One region of the Pseudomonas sp. EU05-FHT14B02 genome, then DNA from elsewhere that is predicted to be linked to it. Evidence: riboswitches for the same ligand, from Rfam matches in the RefSeq annotation. Region 1 holds a riboswitch; the other holds the start of a gene.
The links. A riboswitch is a leader RNA that binds a small molecule or an ion and turns the genes downstream of it on or off. The one in region 1 is predicted to bind cobalamin.
Positions count from the first base shown of each region.

Region 2: another riboswitch for cobalamin. It lies ahead of cobO (cob(I)yrinic acid a,c-diamide adenosyltransferase); the one in region 1 lies ahead of cobW (cobalamin biosynthesis protein CobW).

Region 1 is NZ_JBYTDD010000035.1:75,664-80,018, forward strand. Features, by position in the region: gene AC3WTM_RS26075 (CbtA family protein) at 1-647, opposite strand, end outside; gene AC3WTM_RS26080 (CbtB domain-containing protein) at 659-850, opposite strand; cobalamin riboswitch at 972-1,197, opposite strand; cobalamin riboswitch at 1,403-1,615, shown strand; gene cobW (cobalamin biosynthesis protein CobW) at 1,719-2,789, shown strand; partial or broken gene cobN (cobaltochelatase subunit CobN) at 2,793-4,355, shown strand, end outside.
Region 2 is NZ_JBYTDD010000044.1:10,757-15,111, reverse strand. Features, by position in the region: gene cbiB (adenosylcobinamide-phosphate synthase CbiB) at 1-43, opposite strand, end outside; gene bluB (5,6-dimethylbenzimidazole synthase) at 40-690, opposite strand; gene AC3WTM_RS28285 (cobyrinic acid a,c-diamide synthase CobB) at 687-2,024, opposite strand; gene cobO (cob(I)yrinic acid a,c-diamide adenosyltransferase) at 2,021-2,632, opposite strand; cobalamin riboswitch at 2,716-2,949, opposite strand; gene AC3WTM_RS28275 (hypothetical protein) at 3,103-3,687, shown strand; gene AC3WTM_RS28270 (PQQ-dependent sugar dehydrogenase) at 3,754-4,355, shown strand, end outside.

The DNA.
Region 1 (4,355 bases):
GCCAGCCAGTATGCCACGTTGGTCAGTTGCGAAGCGATTTTGAACCGGGTTTCCAGCGCCTCTGGAGCAAGCATCGAATGCACCTCCGGTTGCGGCGCGCCAATCACATGGGGAACGGCGAGGATCGCCGCGCCGAGGACTTTCATCAGCCAGTGACGACTGAACACGATCAGTGCAATACCGACGGCGGTGGAGGCGGCGGTACCGACCCACCACAGTTGCCGTTGTGCCAGGTCGGCGGCGGCAGTGCCTGGCAATTCAGGTGGCAGGCCGAGAGTCGGCGCGAGCACGAAGGTCGCGTAACCGGCCAGGCCCCAGAGCAGGCCTTGAGAGGTTTTGGTCGGCGCACGCAAGGTGTACAGGCCGGCCAGCATCAGGGCGAAACCCACCGCCACCACCAGGTTGCCACCGGTGGTCGACAGCACGCGCTGCCAGCCGTCTTGCGGCTCCCAGGCTTGTGCATCGTGAGTGTGGGCAGACACCGCACTGTCGGCGTGTTCATGCATTTCAACAGCGGCCGGTTCGGCTTTTTCGTAGGTCTCGGCCTGCAAAATCAGCGGGGCGACCCAGAAACTTTGCAGCAGGGTCAGCAACAGGGCGGCCAGCAGCCCGGTGAAACCTGCGGTTTGCACAATACGCTTGATCATGTCGACAGCTCTCAATGGCACGGGAACGCGGAGCTGTGGCGGGTATCGTGGGCGGCGTTGTGCACCGCTTCGATGTGCGAGAAACCGGCGAAATACACAAGGCACGCGCCCAGGATCGACGCGCAGACGGCGGCTGCCAGACGTTGGGTCAGGGTTGAAGTGGTGCTCGCGGCTGTGTGTTCGGCGCTGCTGATGATCGACATGGCGTTTCCCTCTGGTCTGTCAGCGGGGAATAAGAGCGCATGCAAAAACCCGCACGACCAGGCGCGCAAGGTTTCAAACAGCGCCCGCCCACCGCGGGTTTGTTGGTTCAGTGATCGTACTGGTCACTTTGTGTTGCGGGCCGGTCTCCGGGCTCACGAGGGGCAAAGGCTTGCGCCTGGACCTGAAAGCATCACCTTCCCATGCCGCAGTGGCACAGTGGATCTGACGCTTCGCTCGCTTACCGTTGCGGGGGCAGCACCGGACTGACATGGCTTAAGAGTAAAGCACATGATTCACCGGTTTCCCGTTTCACCCTGTGAAGGGCACCCGTAACAAGGTGTGTAGGAGAGCATGGGCGGGGGTTGGGCGTCAATTGGCAGGGGTTCTCAATTCGGAACCGGGTCGACTCAATCGCGAGCGAGCTCGCTCCTGCATTTGACCGCATTTTTCTCAAAGAACCCCATCCCCTGTGGGAGCGAGCTTGCTCGCGATGGCGTCGTTACAGGCGCTACAGAACTCAGCATGAACATTGACCCGCCCCAAGACCATGCGTAGCCTTGCGCTTTCGAGGTTCTTCGGCGTTTGTCGAAGCTAAGAAGGGAACGCGGTCAATGCCGCGGCTGCCCCCGCAACTGTGAACGGTGATGTTCGTTGCCACGCCACTGCTGACTCAATCCATGGGGCCGGCGGGAAGGCGCAGCGAATGCCAGGCTCAAGCCCGGCACACCGTCAGCCAGGAGACCTGCCTCGTCACAGATTCTCACTTTCAACCGGGCGGGGTGATCCGGTGGCGAACTCTTCAGGCACGCGCGTGCGCGTTGCCGGTTGTCGTCCCGTATGCCCGCCAGCTTAGCCATAGGGCATCCGATGAAAACACTGGCCAAACTCCCCGTCACCATCGTTACAGGCTTTCTCGGCTCGGGTAAAACCACGCTGCTGCGGCACATGCTCGACAACGCCCAGGGTCGCCGCATCGCGGTGATCGTCAACGAATTTGGCGAGTTGGGCATCGACGGCGAAATCCTCAAGCAATGCTCCATCGGTTGCACCGAAGAAGAAGCCAATGGCCGTGTCTATGAACTGGCCAACGGCTGCCTGTGCTGCACCGTCCAGGAAGAATTCTTCCCGGTGATGCGCGAACTGGTGGCCCGTCGCGGCGATCTGGACCACATTCTCATCGAAACGTCCGGTCTGGCGTTACCCAAACCGCTGGTGCAGGCATTCCAGTGGCCGGAAATCCGCAGTGCCTGCACGGTAGATGCGGTAATCACCGTGGTCGACAGCCCGGCCGTGGCCGCCGGCACCTTCGCCGCGTTCCCGGATCAGGTCGACGCCCAGCGCAAACTCGACCCGAACCTGGACCACGAATCGCCGCTGCACGAACTGTTCGCTGACCAATTGGCCAGCGCTGACCTGGTAATCCTCAACAAAACCGACCTGATCAACCCGACGGACCTGGCCCGTGTGCGCCTGGAAGTCGCCGAGGAGTTGCCGCCAGCGGTGAAAATCATCGAAGCCAGCAGTGGTCGCCTGCCGCTGGACGTGCTGATCGGCCTGGGTGTCGGCTCCGAAGAACACATCGACAGCCGCCACAGCCACCACGACCATCATCACGATGGCGACGACGATCATGATGACCACGATCACGACGCCTTCGATTCGATCTCCATCGAACTGCCGCAAGCCGACGAAAGCCTGCTGCTGGATGCGCTGACCCAGTTGGTGGTTCAGCACGGCATCCTGCGCGTCAAGGGGTTTGCGGCGATTCCGAACAAGCCGATGCGCCTGCTGATCCAGGGCGTGGGTACGCGTTTTGACAAGCACTTCGACCGCCAGTGGGGCGCCGAAGAGGCGCGAGTCACTCGCCTGGTGCTGATCGGCCAGGAACTGGACGCCACTGTTCTCGAAGCGCAATTGCGCGCCGCGCTCAGCGTGTAAGCCATGCACCTGCTCAGGACCCAGCCCGGCGGTTTCGTGTCGGATGACAACATTGCCGACCTTGGACAAACCCCCGCCGAGCTGGTGGTCCTGTGCAGCGGCGATTCCAGCCTGGCGCTGCTCGCCGAAGCGGCGCAGCAGTTGCCCGACGATTACCCGAGCGTGCGCCTGGCCAATCCGATGCAGGTGCAGAACCACGCCTCGGTTGACCTGTACGTCGATGAAGTCTTGCGCCACGCCAAGGTCATTCTGATCTCGCTGCACGGCGGTATCGCCTATTGGCGTTACGGCATCGAGCGTCTGGTCGAGCTGTCGCAGCGCGGCGTGCAGCTGATTCTGGTCCCGGGTGATGATCGCCCGGACCCGGAGCTCAGCGACTTGAGCACCGTCGATGCCGAGGATCGCGACCGGCTCTGGCAGTTTCTGCGCCAGGGCGGCATGGGCAACGCCCTCGACTTCTTCCGCTGTCTGGCCAATCGCTGGCTGGCGCGTGATTACACCTGGGACGAACCGCAAACCCTGCCACGCACGGCGATTTACCATCCGCACAAACATTCTGCCGCACTGAGCGACTGGCAGGCCGACTGGAACGCCGATCAACCGGTGGCGGCGGTGCTGTTTTACCGCTCCCATCTGCAGGCGGCGAATACCGCTTTCATTGATGCTTTTTGCCAACGGTTGCAGGCAGCGGGGTTGAATCCGTTGCCAATCGCGCTGGCGAGCCTGAAAGAACCCGGCTGCCTTTGCGTGGTCGAGGACTGGCTCGATGAGGCCTGCGTCTCGGTGATTCTGAACACCACCGGCTTTGCCCAGTCCAGCCCGGAAGCACCGCATGTGCGGCCATTCCGCCGCAATATTCCGGTGATCCAGGCGATTTGCGCCCAGGACAACGAACCGGGTTGGCGCGCCAGTGAACAGGGGCTTGGCCCCCGCGACCTGGCGATGCACATTGCCTTGCCGGAACTGGACGGGCGCATCATCAGCCGCCCGATCAGCTTCAAGGACCTGGCGTGGCGCAGTGAGCGCAGCCAGTCGGATGTGGTCTGCTACCGGCCGCAGCCGGAACGCATGGATTTTGTTGCCGAACTGGCGCGGCGCTGGATCGATCTGGCGCGGGTGCCCAATGCTGAAAAACGTATTGCCTTGATTCTCGCCAACTACCCGACCCGCGACGGTCGCATCGGCAATGGCGTGGGCCTCGATACCCCGGCAGCGGCGCTGAATATCCTGCAGGCGTTGCATGCCGAAGGTTATCCATTACCGGCTGAGTTACCAGACAGCGGCACCGCGCTGATCCAGCAGTTACTGGGCAGCGTCAGCAACGACCTCGATACTCTTGACCTGCGTCCTTGCCAGCAAAGCCTGGGCATGGGTGATTATCTCGTGATGTTCAACGCACTGCCTGAAGCCAATCGCGTGGCGGTACTCGAACGTTGGGGGGCGCCGGAAGACGACCCGATGTGTCGCAGCGGGCGGATGATGATCGCCGGCCTGCGTTTCGGCCTGACCTTCGTCGGCATTCAGCCGGCCCGGGGTTATCAGGTCGACCCTAGCGCGGTGTATCAC
Region 2 (4,355 bases), on a different contig from region 1:
CATCCAGCGCAACCGCGGCGACACTCAACAACGCCACACTCATTGACTCACTCCCCAATAATTTTCATACAGCAATTCATGTAGCGGACGCGCCTGCGCCCAGCCTTCGAGCACCAGCATCGGCGCCGGATAGAACTCCCTCACCGGCCCCAGGCACAGCACGGCCAACGGCTTGGCACCCAGCGGCAACCTCAACAGGTCCGCCAGTGCCTGTGGTTCGAACAGCGACACCCACCCCATACCCAGCCCTTCGGCACGGGACGCCAGCCACAGGTTCTGGATCGCGCAGGACAACGAAGCCATGTCCATTTCCGGCAGCGTGCGGCGGCCGAAGATATGCTGCTCGCGGTCGTCCATCAGTGCGGCGACCAGCACCTCGGCGCAATCGTTGATGCCTTCCACCTTGAGCTTCATGAACTCATCGCTGCGCTCGCCAAGGGCTTCGGCGGTGCGAATGCGTTCTTCTTCTACCAGGGCCTGGATTTGCCCGCGCAAGGCGCGATCGCTGATGCGAATGAAGCGCCAGGGCTGCATCAGGCCGACACTGGGTGCCTGATGCGCGGCTTCGAGCAGGCGACGGAGCAATTCGGGCTCGACGGTGCCGCCGCTGAAGTGGCGCATGTCGCGGCGCTCGGCGATGGCGCGGTACACCGCCGCGCGTTCGGCTTCGCAAAATGCGTTATCCGTCATGGCCTCTTCGCGGGCAAGCCCGCTCCCACAGGGTTTTGGTCAGGCGCAAACAGTGCGGCAATCGCCGACGGATTGGACGGAAAATAGAAATGCACATAAGAGGCCGTCATCCGCCCCTCACGATAAACCGCTTCTGCCCCTCGCCCGCCGTTAGGGCTCAAGCCACGGGCAATCGGCACCAGTTCAGTGGTGGTCAGCGAATGATGGTAGGTGTGCCCACGCAGCAAACCTTCCGGCAGTTCCACCGCCTGCAACGCCAGCGCCGCCAGGCGCTTTTGCATCACTGCATCACCACTGAGCAGGCCAACCAGTTCGGCGCGAGTACCCTCGACATCGGTCAGGGAATCGAGCAGATACAGCATGCCGCCACACTCGGCGAGCAGCGGTTTGCCTGCCTGGTGGTGGGCGCGGATCGCATCGAGCATCGCGGTGTTTTGCGCCAGTGCAACGTGGTGCAGTTCCGGGTAACCGCCTGGCAGATACAGGCTGTCCGCCTGCGGCAACACACAGTCACGGATCGGCGAGAAGAATGACAATTCGGCGCCCATCGCCCGCAGCAGATCCAGGCTCGCGCCGTAGGTGAACGCAAAGGCTTCATCGCGGGCGACGGCAATGCGCACGCCGGCCAGCAGCGGTTCGGCCGCGATCACATCAGGTGCGGCGAATTCGACTGCCGGTGGCAGCGCGACCTCGCAACTGCTGGCCAGGGCATCGGCTGCCGCGTCGAGGCGCAGGTCGAGATCATTCAACTCACTGGCCTGCACCAGCCCCAGGTGCCGGCTCGGCAGTTCGATCCCGGTTTCCCGGGACAGCGCGCCGTACCAGCGCAAACCTTCAGTCAGGCTGCCTTCGAGCAGTTGCGCGTGGCGCAGCGTGCCGACACGATTGGCCAGCACGCCGGCGAACGGCAAGTCCGGCTGATAACGCGCCAACCCCAGGGCCAATGCGCCAAAGGTCTGGGCCATGGCGGTGCCATCGATCACCCCCAGCACCGGCACACCGAAATGCCGCGCCAGATCGGCGCTCGACGGCGTACCGTCGAACAACCCCATGACGCCTTCGATCAGGATCAGGTCGGCTTCAGCGGCGGCTTCCCAAAGCAACCGGCGACTCTCCTGCTCGCCAACCATCCACATGTCCAGCTGATACACCGGCGCACCGCTGGCGCGCTCGAGGATCATCGGATCGAGAAAGTCGGGCCCGCACTTGAACACTCGGACCTTGCGCCCCTGATTGCGATGCAATCGGGCCAGTGCCGCGGTGACGGTAGTCTTGCCCTGGCCGGAGGCCGGCGCGGCAATCAGTACCGCCGGACAGTGTCGAGGCTGACTCACAATTCGACGCCTTTCTGCGCTTTGATCCCGGCTTGAAAGGCGTGCTTGATCACGCCCATTTCGGTGACGGTGTCAGCCATCTCGATCATCTCCGGCTTGGCGGCACGACCGGTGACCACCACGTGCTGCATCGGCGGTCGGGCCTGCAAGTCGCTGAGCACCTGATCGAGATCGAGGTAGCCGTGTTTGAGGGCGATATTCAGCTCATCGAGCACCACCAGACCGATGGACGGATCGCGCAACAGTTGCTGCGACACCGCCCAGGCGGCTTCGGCGGCGGCGATGTCGCGCTGGCGGTCCTGGGTTTCCCAGGTAAAGCCTTCGCCCATCACATGAAAACGCACCTGCTCGGGAAAGCGCCGGAAGAACAACTCCTCCCCTGTGCTGTTGCGGCCCTTGATGAACTGCACCACGCCGCATTGCATGCCGTGCCCCATGGCGCGGGCGAGCATGCCAAAGGCCGAACTGCTCTTGCCTTTGCCATTACCGGTCAACACCAGCAACAGGCCGCATTCGTTCGGGGAATTGGCGATGCGCTCGTCGATCACGGCTTTTTTGCGCTGCATGCGCGCCAGGTGGCGTTCGTCACGATCGGGGGTATCAGTCATGGGGGGAGCTCTCCGTTGAGGCAGGAATAACGGCGGGCAGGCACAAGAATAGAAGGCAACAAGCCTGGCATCGCCCACCGTGATGCCGCTGGATGAATCAGGCCGGTCTCCGGGCTCATGAGTGGCCGCGGGGCCAGACCGTGCGCCTTCCCGCATCAAATCGACACAGTGGCATCACACACAGTTTTCACTCATTTACCGTTGCGGGGGCAGCGCCGGAATTGCGGGCCTTCGACCAACAGAAGGACTCACTCACCGGCTTCCCTGTTTCACTCTGTCGACCCAAGCCACAGAGCACCTGAAACAAGCCGCGAAGGTTAGAGGGTTGGGGGTGGAGCGTCAATTAAAGCCGGGAGGCCATCGACCGAATAACTGCCATCAACCAATAAACTGACGTCAATCTTGTGCCACACTCCCAGCAGTGATATCAAAGAGCCACAAACTCACAACACAACAACAAGGGTGAGCCCATGCAAGGCATGATCATCAGCAATCCAAAGCTGGAATTCCTGCGCCCGGTGCTCGAACGCTGGTTCGAATGCATCGACCGTTACAACGCCGTCCGCGGTGATGGCGACACACCATACTGGCACGACGAGAAGGCCAATCTCGGACTACTGTCTGCCGCCGCCTGGATGGCCGAGATGGTCACGCTGCAACAGACGCCAACCCGCAAGCAGACCGAAGAAGGCGAACGCAACAGCCGCGCCGACCTGCTCCTGGCTTCACCCGAAACCCGCGCCTACATCCAGACCAGCCAACGCTGGCCACGGGTCAACAGCCTCAACTTGACCCAGGCCCTGCTCGACATCGCCAGCGATGCCAAGCGCCTGAGCCACGCCAGCGACCTGAAACTCGGCTGCCTGTTCGTCGCCCCGCAAAAAGCCCAGCAGGGCGCCACACCGGAAGAACTCCAGGACATGGTCGACGACCTGCAAAAGGAACACACCTGCGCTGTCGCCTGGTATTTCCCTTATGCCTACCGCAAGTTGCGCAACGAAGCCGGCAACTATCACCCCGGCATTGCGGTGCTGTTCAAGGAAGCTCGCGGCTGAAGGTTGAACCATCGGCCGACAACGCGCCTCTATGATTAGAACAAGGCACTCATGGGGAAGACCCGTATGCGCACGCCCCCGCTCGTTCTCGTTATCGCGCTCTGCGGAGGGCTCGCCGCTTGTGGCGGGACCGCCCGTCTGCAAGTCTCCGACGGCACCGGTCCTTCTCCTCAACTGCCAGAACCCGACAGAACGCTGATCCCGACCGTGAACATCGCCCCGGCCATTGGCTGGCCGCAGGGTGCGAAGCCCATCGCCGCCAATGGCACCCAAGTGACCGCTTTTGCCGAAGACCTGGATCACCCGCGCTGGCTTTATGTGCTGCCCAATGGCGATGTACTGGTAGCGGAAACCAATGCTCCCCCCAAACCCGAAGACGGCAAAGGCATTCGCGGCTGGCTCATGAAGAAATTCATGGGGCGTGCCGGAGCCAGGGTGCCCAGCGCCAACCGCATCACCTTGCTGCGCGACAAGGACCACGATGGGGTCGCGGAAACCCGCACGGTATTTCTGCAAAACCTCAACTCGCCCTTCGGCATGACCCTGGTCGGCAATGACCTGTATGTGGCCGACACTGATCGCCTGCTGCGCTTTCACTATGAAAGTGGTGATACGCAGATCAAGTCACCGCCGGCAAAAGTGGTCGACCTGCCGGGCGGCCTGCTGAA